4 regions of the Pseudomonas sp. DY-1 genome follow, and region 1 is predicted to be linked to each of the others. Evidence: predicted binding sites of a transcription regulator. Region 1 holds the regulator's gene; each other region holds the start of a gene.
What was found. Region 1 encodes FliA, which starts transcription of late flagellar genes. Its sites were predicted from a motif close to CTAAAGTTTNNNNNNNNNNNGCCGNTAA; they were not measured.
Positions count from the first base shown of each region.

Region 2: a site for FliA is predicted at 1,171-1,198, ahead of D6Z43_RS03415 (methyl-accepting chemotaxis protein). Genes of this name have one in related genera too.
Region 3: a site for FliA is predicted at 1,027-1,054, ahead of motA (flagellar motor stator protein MotA). Genes of this name have one in related genera too.
Region 4: a site for FliA is predicted at 1,087-1,114, ahead of D6Z43_RS12960 (methyl-accepting chemotaxis protein). Genes of this name have one in related genera too.

Region 1 covers NZ_CP032616.1:274,422-276,611, reverse strand. The annotation lists gene D6Z43_RS01515 (chemotaxis response regulator CheY) at 12-386, opposite strand; gene fliA (RNA polymerase sigma factor FliA) at 470-1,216, opposite strand; gene fleN (flagellar synthesis regulator FleN) at 1,213-2,046, opposite strand; gene flhF (flagellar biosynthesis protein FlhF) at 2,117-2,190, opposite strand, start outside.
Region 2 covers NZ_CP032616.1:671,254-673,443, forward strand. The annotation lists gene D6Z43_RS03415 (methyl-accepting chemotaxis protein) at 1-1,058, opposite strand, end outside; gene D6Z43_RS03420 (undecaprenyl-diphosphate phosphatase) at 1,329-2,159, shown strand.
Region 3 covers NZ_CP032616.1:4,782,813-4,785,002, forward strand. The annotation lists gene D6Z43_RS22455 (HDOD domain-containing protein) at 1-991, opposite strand, end outside; gene motA (flagellar motor stator protein MotA) at 1,109-1,960, shown strand; gene motB (flagellar motor protein MotB) at 1,971-2,190, shown strand, end outside.
Region 4 covers NZ_CP032616.1:2,746,362-2,748,551, reverse strand. The annotation lists gene D6Z43_RS12960 (methyl-accepting chemotaxis protein) at 1-1,019, opposite strand, end outside; gene D6Z43_RS12955 (metal-dependent hydrolase) at 1,138-2,175, opposite strand.

The DNA.
Region 1 (2,190 bases):
GCGGCTGACATTCAGCCGTTGACCCGCTCGAAGATCTTCTCGATTTTTTCTTTCAGGACCTGGGCAGTGAAAGGCTTGACCACATAGCCGTTCACACCGGCCTGAGCCGCTTCGATGATCTGGTCGCGCTTGGCCTCGGCAGTCACCATCAGGACCGGCAGGTGCTTAAGGCGCTCATCGGCGCGTACCGCGCGCAGCAGATCGATACCGGTCATGCCAGGCATGTTCCAGTCGGTCACGAGGAAGTCGAAGTTTCCGCTGTGCAGCATCGGCAGGGCGGTGGTGCCGTCGTCCGCTTCGGCGGTATTGGTGAATCCCAAGTCGCGCAAGAGGTTCTTGATGATGCGTCTCATCGTCGAGAAATCATCAACGATGAGGATTTTCATGTTCTTGTCCAAGTCGACCTCCGTACAGTCTCAAACGCCCCTCTTGCCGGGGACGCCATTCAAATCCGAAAGCGGTGTACCGCTCAGCGCGCGCGCCATTCGCCCAGCCGTGCGCGCAGACGTGCCGCGCACTGGCTATGCAACTGGCTGACTCGCGACTCGCTGACCCCCAGCACTTCACCGATTTCCTTCAAGTTCAGTTCTTCGTCGTAATACAGCGCCAGCACCAGGCGCTCACGCTCCGGCAGGTTCGCGATGGCATCAGCCAGCGCGGCCTGGAAACGATCTTCTTCCAGATCATGGGAAGGCGAGAATTGGGTGACACCGGCGTCCTCGTGCACGCCGCCCTGCTCGCCGTCCTGCAACAGGTCGTCGAAGCTGAACAGGCGGCTGCCCAAGGTGTCGCTCAGGATGCCGTAGTAGTCTTCGAGACTCAATCCAAGTTCGGCAGCAACTTCCTGATCTTTAGCGTCACGGCCAGTTCTGGCCTCGATGGTGCGGATCGCATCACTCACCATGCGCGTATTGCGATGCACCGAGCGCGGCGCCCAGTCGCCCTTGCGGACTTCGTCGAGCATGGCCCCGCGGATGCGGATGCCGGCGTAGGTTTCGAAGCTGGCGCCCTTGCTACCGTCGTATTTCTTCGAGGCCTCGAGCAACCCGATCATCCCGGACTGCATCAAGTCTTCCACCTGAACGCTGGCCGGCAGGCGCGCGAGCAGGTGATAGGCGATGCGCTTGACCAGGGGGGCATAGCGCTCGATCAACTGATGTTGCGAATCCCTTGCCTGTGCCTTGCCGTACATACGCAGCCCCGTGGCGGGTGTCATACAGGGGTTTCCGCAGACGGCTGCCGGACCAGCCGCTCGACGAAGAACTCCAGGTGGCCCCGCGGATTGGCCGGTAGCGGCCAGCTGTCGACCTTCTGCGCGATGGCCTTGAAGGCCAGGGAGCACTTCGAACGCGGGAAGGCTTCATAGACCGCGCGCTGCTTCTGCACGGCCTTGCGCACCGACTCGTCGTAGGGCACGGCACCCACGTACTGCAGGGCGACGTCGAGGAAACGGTCGGTAACCTTGGTCAGTTTGGCGAACAGGTTGCGCCCTTCCTGCGGGCTGTGGGCCATGTTGGCCAGCACGCGGAAGCGGTTCATGCCGTAATCGCGGTTGAGCAGCTTGATCAGCGCGTAGGCGTCGGTGATGGAAGTCGGTTCGTCGCAGACGACCACTATCACTTCCTGCGCTGCCCGGACGAAGCTGACCACGGAATCGCCGATGCCGGCGGCGGTGTCGATCACCAGCACATCGAGGTTGTCGCTGATTTCACTGAATGCCTGGATCAGGCCGGCGTGCTGCATGGGCGAAAGCTGCACCATGCTCTGGGTGCCGGAGGCGGCCGGGACGATACGAATGCCCCCCGGTCCCTGCAACAGCACGTCGCGCAGGTCGCATTCGCCATTGATCACATCGGCCAGGGTGCGCTTGGCGGTGAGGCCGAGCAGGACGTCGACGTTGGCCAGGCCGAGGTCGGCGTCCAGCAACATGACGCGACGGCCAAGATCAGCCAGGGCCAGCGAGAGGTTCACGGACACGTTGGTCTTGCCGACGCCGCCCTTGCCGCCGGTCACCGCGATCACCTGTACGGGATGCATACTACCCATTTCAAATACCTTGCCTTAGGGGCCAGTTGGCGGTCCAGCACCGCCCCCCGAGGAGGCGGTTCACAATTCTTCAACCGGCGCGGCGCGCCGGATTCTGGTAAAGCCCGGCGAACAGGTCAGCCATGGCTTCTTCACTCGGGTCCT
Region 2 (2,190 bases), 400 kb from region 1:
AGTTGGTCGATCTGTCGCAGGCTGCTGTCGATGTTGTCATGGCCCTGGCGCGCCTGCTCTTCGGCGTGAAGCACTTCACTGGCCGCATGCTCGGCGTTCTTCGCCACGTCCTGCACGCCGTAGGTGACTTCGTTGATGGCGGTGGCCACTTGCTCCATTTGCAGCGATTGCTGCTCGCTCTGGCGCAGCCCGTTGCTGGCAATGCCGTCGAGGCTGCTCGCGGCCTGGTCGAGGGCGTTTGCGGCGTCCAGGGACTGGCGGATCACGCCTCGCAGTTTTCCTGTAAAGGCATTGAAGTGACCGCCCAGGGCCGTGATCTCGTCGCGGCCTTGGGTATCCAGGCTGCTGGTGAGGTCGCCCTCGCCGCTGGCAATGTTGGCCATCGCGGAAACCACTTCGTCCAGCGGACGGGTGATGCTGCGCGCGATGACGATGACCAGCAGCGCCATCACGATGGCAATGGCCAATCCCACCAATGAGGCGCGCATGGCCTGATCACGGAACTCCACCTGCATGTCGTCGATGTAGATGCCCGAGCCGATTACCCAGCCCCAGGGGGCGAACAACTGGACGTAGGAAACCTTCGGCACCGGGTCGCTCGCACCCGGTTTGGGCCAGCGGTACTCGACGAAGCCTGCGCCCTGAGCCTTGGCAACGCGCGCCATTTCATTGAACAGCGCCTTGCCGTCCGGGTCCTTGTAGCCGGAGAGATCCTGGCCCTCCAGTTTGGCGTTGGTTGGGTGCATGATCATGCGCGGCGTCAGATCGTTGATCCAGAAGTAGTCGCCCTTGTCGTAACGCAGGACGCGGACTGCCTGCATCGCTTGCTTCTGCGCTTCTTCGCGGGGCAGGGTGCCTGCGGCTTCCTGGGACTGGTAGTACTGCAGCACGCCCACTGCGGTCTCGACCACATGGCGGGTCTTCTGCTCCTTACCCTGGTAGAGGTCGTCGTAGATCTGCTGCAGCATCAGCACGCCAAGGGTGACCAGCATGAATACCGCGACGATGAGGATCAGCCAGAGACGGCGGCTGATCGGCAGGTTGCGCAAGCTGTGCATGGGGCGGGAACTCCTGGTTTCTTGTTATTGGTTACGTGCCTGAAGCAGAGCAGTCCGCGTGGCTGATTTCAATCAGCCTTTAGCCGCGATTTCCAATGGGCTCTCTGTTAGCATTTCGGCGCTTCGGGGCAAAGCTGAAGGCTCGTTCGTCCCCGGAACCCGCACGTCGGTGCCCGGTCTCATCGCCGAACCGCACATTTGCGCCACCAGCCAACTGCATGCACGTAACGAAAAGGCCGCCAGAAGAGCGCGCCTCGGGGGAGATTTTCGATGGATTTGTGGACGGCCTTGCAGGCCATCATTCTGGGGATTGTCGAGGGCCTGACGGAGTTCCTGCCGATCTCCAGTACCGGCCACCAGATCGTGGTCGCGGACCTGCTGGGATTCACCGGTGAACGGGCGATCGCCTTCAACATCATCATCCAGCTCGCAGCCATTCTCGCAGTTGTCTGGGAATATCGACGCAAGATCTTCGACGTCGTCGTCGGCCTGCCCACACAGCGCAACGCCCAGCGCTTCACCCTCAACCTGCTGGTGGCCTTCTTCCCGGCAGTGATCCTGGGGGTGGCGTTCTCCGACATCATTCACCACTACCTGTTCAACCCCATCACCGTTGCGTCGGCCCTGGTGGTCGGTGGCGTGGTCATTCTCTGGGCGGAGCAGCGTCAGCATCGCGTAGAGGCCGAATCCGTAGATGAAATGACCTGGAAGCATGCACTCAAGGTTGGTTGCGCACAGTGCCTGGCGCTGGTTCCGGGCACCTCCCGCTCGGGTGCGACCATCATTGGCGGGCTGCTCTTCGGTCTGTCGCGCAAGGCGGCCACCGAGTTTTCCTTCTTCCTCGCCATGCCCACCATGGTCGGCGCGGCAGTCTACTCGGGCTACAAGTATCGCGACCTGTTCCAGCCGAGCGACCTGCCGGTGTTCGCCCTGGGCTCCGTGGTGTCGTTCATCTTCGCCATGATCGCCGTGCGCAGTCTGCTGAAGTTCATTGGTAGCCACAGTTACGCGGCGTTCGCCTGGTATCGCATCGGCTTCGGCCTGTTGATCCTGGCGACCTGGCAGTTGGGGCTGATCGACTGGTCCACTGCACAGCCCTGATTGGTTTGATGTGCCGGGAAGGCGCGCCACA
Region 3 (2,190 bases), 1.4 Mb from region 1:
CGCGTCTCAGTCGATGCTCGTTCCAGGGCCAGAGCAGCGCTTCGGCGGGGTGCCAGAGATCGGTGCGTGCATGCAGGCGTCCGCTCTGCGCTGAGTGTTGGTGGACCTGCTGTTGCAGTTCGTCGAGGGGCATCTTCATGAATAGGCCGGTGAGACGCTGCCAGCGCAGGCTGTGCCCGTCGCCCCAGCCAGCATGGGCGGAAATCGCCAGGCCGTTGGCCAGCAGCACGGAGTTGCCCGGCTGGGTCAGCCAACGAGCCAGGGCGGGATTGCCGTCCAGCTGTTGCTGCTGGTGCAGTGGGTGCTCGTTGTCGCGGGCGATGTGCAAGGCCTGAACCAGCAAGCGGCGATCGTCGCTCAGCAGGCGATAGCCCTGGACGATCCAGTCGGGCAGTCTCCAGTGCGTGGCCAGGCCATGGCAGAGGCGGAGCAGTGGCACGCCGAGCAGTTCGCGCTCGACTTTGATGGCCGGCTCGCCTTCGCCCAGCACGCGTCTTTCCCAGATGTCGAAGAGCTCAGGGTGGCTGGCCAGCAACGGCCACAGGGGAGAAAGGAACAGCAGGCTGCACCAGTGGATTTCCTGCCAGAGACGGGCCAGGCGGGCGGCGAACAGGCCGTTCGCCTGCTGGGCGGCATGCTGGCTGATCAGTTGCAGCTGACGCAGACCGTGGGGAATTTCATCCTCAGGTACAGCTGGCAAGCGATTGAGCAGCACTTCCGCACGCTTCAGGCCGAGGCGGCTCAGGGCCACTTCCAGGCTTTCCGCAGGGCTGCTCAGCATACTGCCGCTGGCGTTGGCCTCGCGCAGCAGGCTGAGGGCCAGGGCGGGGCTGTCCTGGGTGAGGTCGGAGATGTCGCGCAGGGAGCGGCGGTTGTCCCCCAGGGCCCGGCGAACTTTCTCATGGGCGGCAGCGGGAACGGGCAGGCGCACCCCGTCGAGGTGCTTGATCCAGCCTTCGAGGCTGCGTGGCATGGGCTTTGCGGTTGACATAGGGGGCCGCCAATCTGGCTTTTCGCCTGAACAGGCTATAGTCTGGCGCATATTTTCCGATAATTAGAAGGGTCTCTTTTCATAACCCTTTCTACTGACTCTTCAAGCTTCCTTCCTATGGCAAAAATCATCGGCATCATCGTCGTATTCGCCAGTGTGCTCGGTGGATACCTCCTGTCACACGGCAAACTCGCCGCACTGATCCAGCCTTTCGAGGTAATGATCATCGGCGGTGCTGCGTTGGGCGCCTTCCTGCAGGCCAACCCTGGCAGCACGACAATGATCGTGTTCAAGAAGTCGCTGAAGATGTTCGGCACGCGCTTCACTCACGGTTTCTACCTCGAGGTGCTGCGCCTGCTCTACGAAATCCTCAACAAGAGCCGTCGCGAGGGGATGATGGCCATCGAGGCCGATATCGAAGACGCGGCCGCCAGTCCGATCTTCAGCAAGTATCCCGGTATCCTCAAGGATGAGCGGATGACTGCCTACATCTGCGACTACCTGCGCATCATGTCCTCCGGCAACATGGCGCCTCATGAGCTGGAAGGCCTGTTCGACATGGAGCTGGCCAGTTTGAAGGAAGAGCTGGAACACCCGGCTCACGCGGTCAACCGCATTGCCGATGGCCTGCCGGGCTTCGGTATCGTAGCGGCGGTACTCGGCATCGTGGTGACCATGGCCATGCTGGGCGAGGCCGAGCAGGCAGCCCTTGGCCAGCACGTGGGCGCGGCGCTGGTAGGTACCTTCCTTGGTATTCTCGCGGCTTACGGCTTCTTCGGACCGCTGGCGGTGTCCCTGGAGCATGACGCTCGCGAGGAATTGAACGTGTTCGAGTCCATCAAGGCCTGCCTGGTCGCCTCGGCCTCCGGCATGCCGCCGTCCCTGGCGGTGGAATTCGGCCGCAAGACCTTGTTCCCGGCTCACCGCCCGAGCTTCAGCGAGCTGGAGCAGGCCGTACGTGGCAGCTGAAGGCTGAGTCATGGAGAACAATCAGCCGATCATCGTCAAGCGCGTCAAGCGCTACGCTGCCGGGCACCACGGCGGCGCATGGAAGATCGCCTTCGCCGACTTCGCCACCGCGATGATGGCCTTCTTCCTGGTGCTATGGCTGATGTCTTCGGCGACTCCGGAACAGAAGAAAGCCATTTCCGGCTACTTCAAGGACCCTATCGGCTTCTCAGAGAGCGCCAGCCCCTATG
Region 4 (2,190 bases), 2.5 Mb from region 1:
CCTTCAACCACCCCGAGGATCACCTTGCCGCCACTGCCGGCGAGGTCTTCCGACTGGGCGGAAATATTCTGCGCATTGCGCGCGTGTTCGGCGATCTGGCCGATGTTGGTGATCATCTGTTCCATGGCCGCGGCCATGCTGGTGGCACTGTCGGATTGCTCGCTGGCGCCATCCACGATGCTTTGCGAGGTTTTGCTGAGACGGTGCGCGGTGCCGCGCAGCTCCTCGCTTTCGCTACGGATGGTGGTGATCATCTGGCGCAGGTTGACTTGCATCTCGGCCAGCGCCCGCTGCAACTGGCCGGCCTCGTCGTCGCTGTCGATGCTGACCTGGGTGAGCAGGTTGCCCTGGGCGATGGCTCGCGCCACGCCGACGGTCTTCTCCAGCGGCCGTAGCACGGCGCGCATCAATTGACTGGTGACCACGCAGAGCAGGCCGATCACCAGCAGGATGCCGCCGACGAGCCAGGCGGCAGCACTGCTGACGGCAGCTTCGCCGTCGGCGCGGGTCTGGGCCGCGTGGGATTCGATCTTGCTGCTGAGGGCTTCGTTCTTCTCTTCCAGCTCGCCGAAACTGCGCTCGAAGGAGGGCAGTTCGGCACGGGCCGCCTGCGGATCGCGCAGGGCGAGATTGACGATCCGCTCGGCTTCGCCGATGTAGCTTTCCAGGGCAGGCTGGGATTCGGCGATTGCGGTGCGGATGTCCGCCGTGAGCGGCAGCTTGGCATTGTCGCCGAGCGTGCGGCGGAACCATTCACTGTGCTCGCGCAGGTCATTGCGCACCTGATCGGCGCCGGCCTGGTCACCCGGCTGCACCACCAGGGCGGCCAGAACGTCCGCGCGCAGGGCGTCATGCATCATGTCGCCCTCCAGATGATTGCGCAGTGCGCTGACGCTGAGCTGGTTCTCGGCCAGAGCGTCGGCCAGCTCGGTTTGTCCCCAGTAGCCGATGCCACCCAGGAGGGCGGCGGCCACGACGCTGATTGCCCCGGAGGCGACCATTTTCTGTCTTATTTTCATGTCCTGTACCCGCTGGATTGGCCCGATGCTGGCAAGGGTAGTCCAGCAACCAGTGGCGCTGGAGAGTTTATCGGCCGCTGTGCGAGCGTCATGAGAGAGGCGCGACTCAGTAAATTCCCTAGCGCTGCAGCATTCCCGCCCAACTGGATAAGGGAATCACCTGATCCTCATGCCAGATCCGCTGCCATAGCAGCTTCAGGCGCGCCAGGTCGCCCCGGCTCGTCGGCCAGCGCCGCGCTTGCGCCACCGGTTGCCAGCGGCCGTCGCGTTGCTCCGCGAGGATGAAGCGGAAAGGATGGAAACCGGTCATGCCCAGGCGGAGGTCGGTGACCACCAGCATCTGGTCGATCTGGTCGTAGCGCAGGATGCCGTGGGTAAACCAGGCCAGGCGTACGTGTTGTGGCGAATCCCGAAGGCGCCGGGCCAGGTCGGTGCCGCGGGGGATGCGCTCGAGCCTGGGCGGCTCATGGTCGAACCAGCTGACCAGCGCTTCGTGATAGTCCTCGCCGTCCAGCACGGTGACGCGCCAGAGCAGTGTGTTGAAGGGCGTCGGGGCGCTGAAGATGGCCTGCGGACGGATGCCTTCCCGTTCCAGCACCTCATGAACCCGCTGTTCGGCCATGAACTTGCCGCCCAGGCTTGAAAGCAGGTAGAGGCTCGACAGTGCCAGCGCCGCCACGGGCAGGCGTGGGGTGCGCTCGCGTAGTCCGAATAGCAGTCCACCGATCACCGCTGCGAAAAGGGGCAGGGTGTACAGCGGATCGATGATGAAGATGCTCGACCAGGCGATGGGTGGGGTCTGCATCGGCCAGAGCAGTTGGGTGCCATAGCTGGTGAAGGCGTCCAGCAAGGGATGGGTCACCAGCACCAGCCAGAGGGTGAGGAACAGGCGTTGGGTGGAATATCCCGGATTGGGGCGCCATCGTCGTACCAGCAAGGTCAGTAGTGCCGCCAGGGCACTGAGCACGAAGATGGAGTGGCTGAAGCCACGGTGGTAGGTCATCGCCGCCACCGCGTCCGTGTAGCGGATCACCACGTCCAGGTCCGGCAAGGTGCCGAGCATGGCGCCATAGAGCAGCGCCTTGCGCCCCTGCCAGCGTCCGAGCAGCGCGCCCTGGATGGTAGCGCCGAGCACCGCCTGGGTGAGTGAGTCCATCGCCGTCCCTCGAGA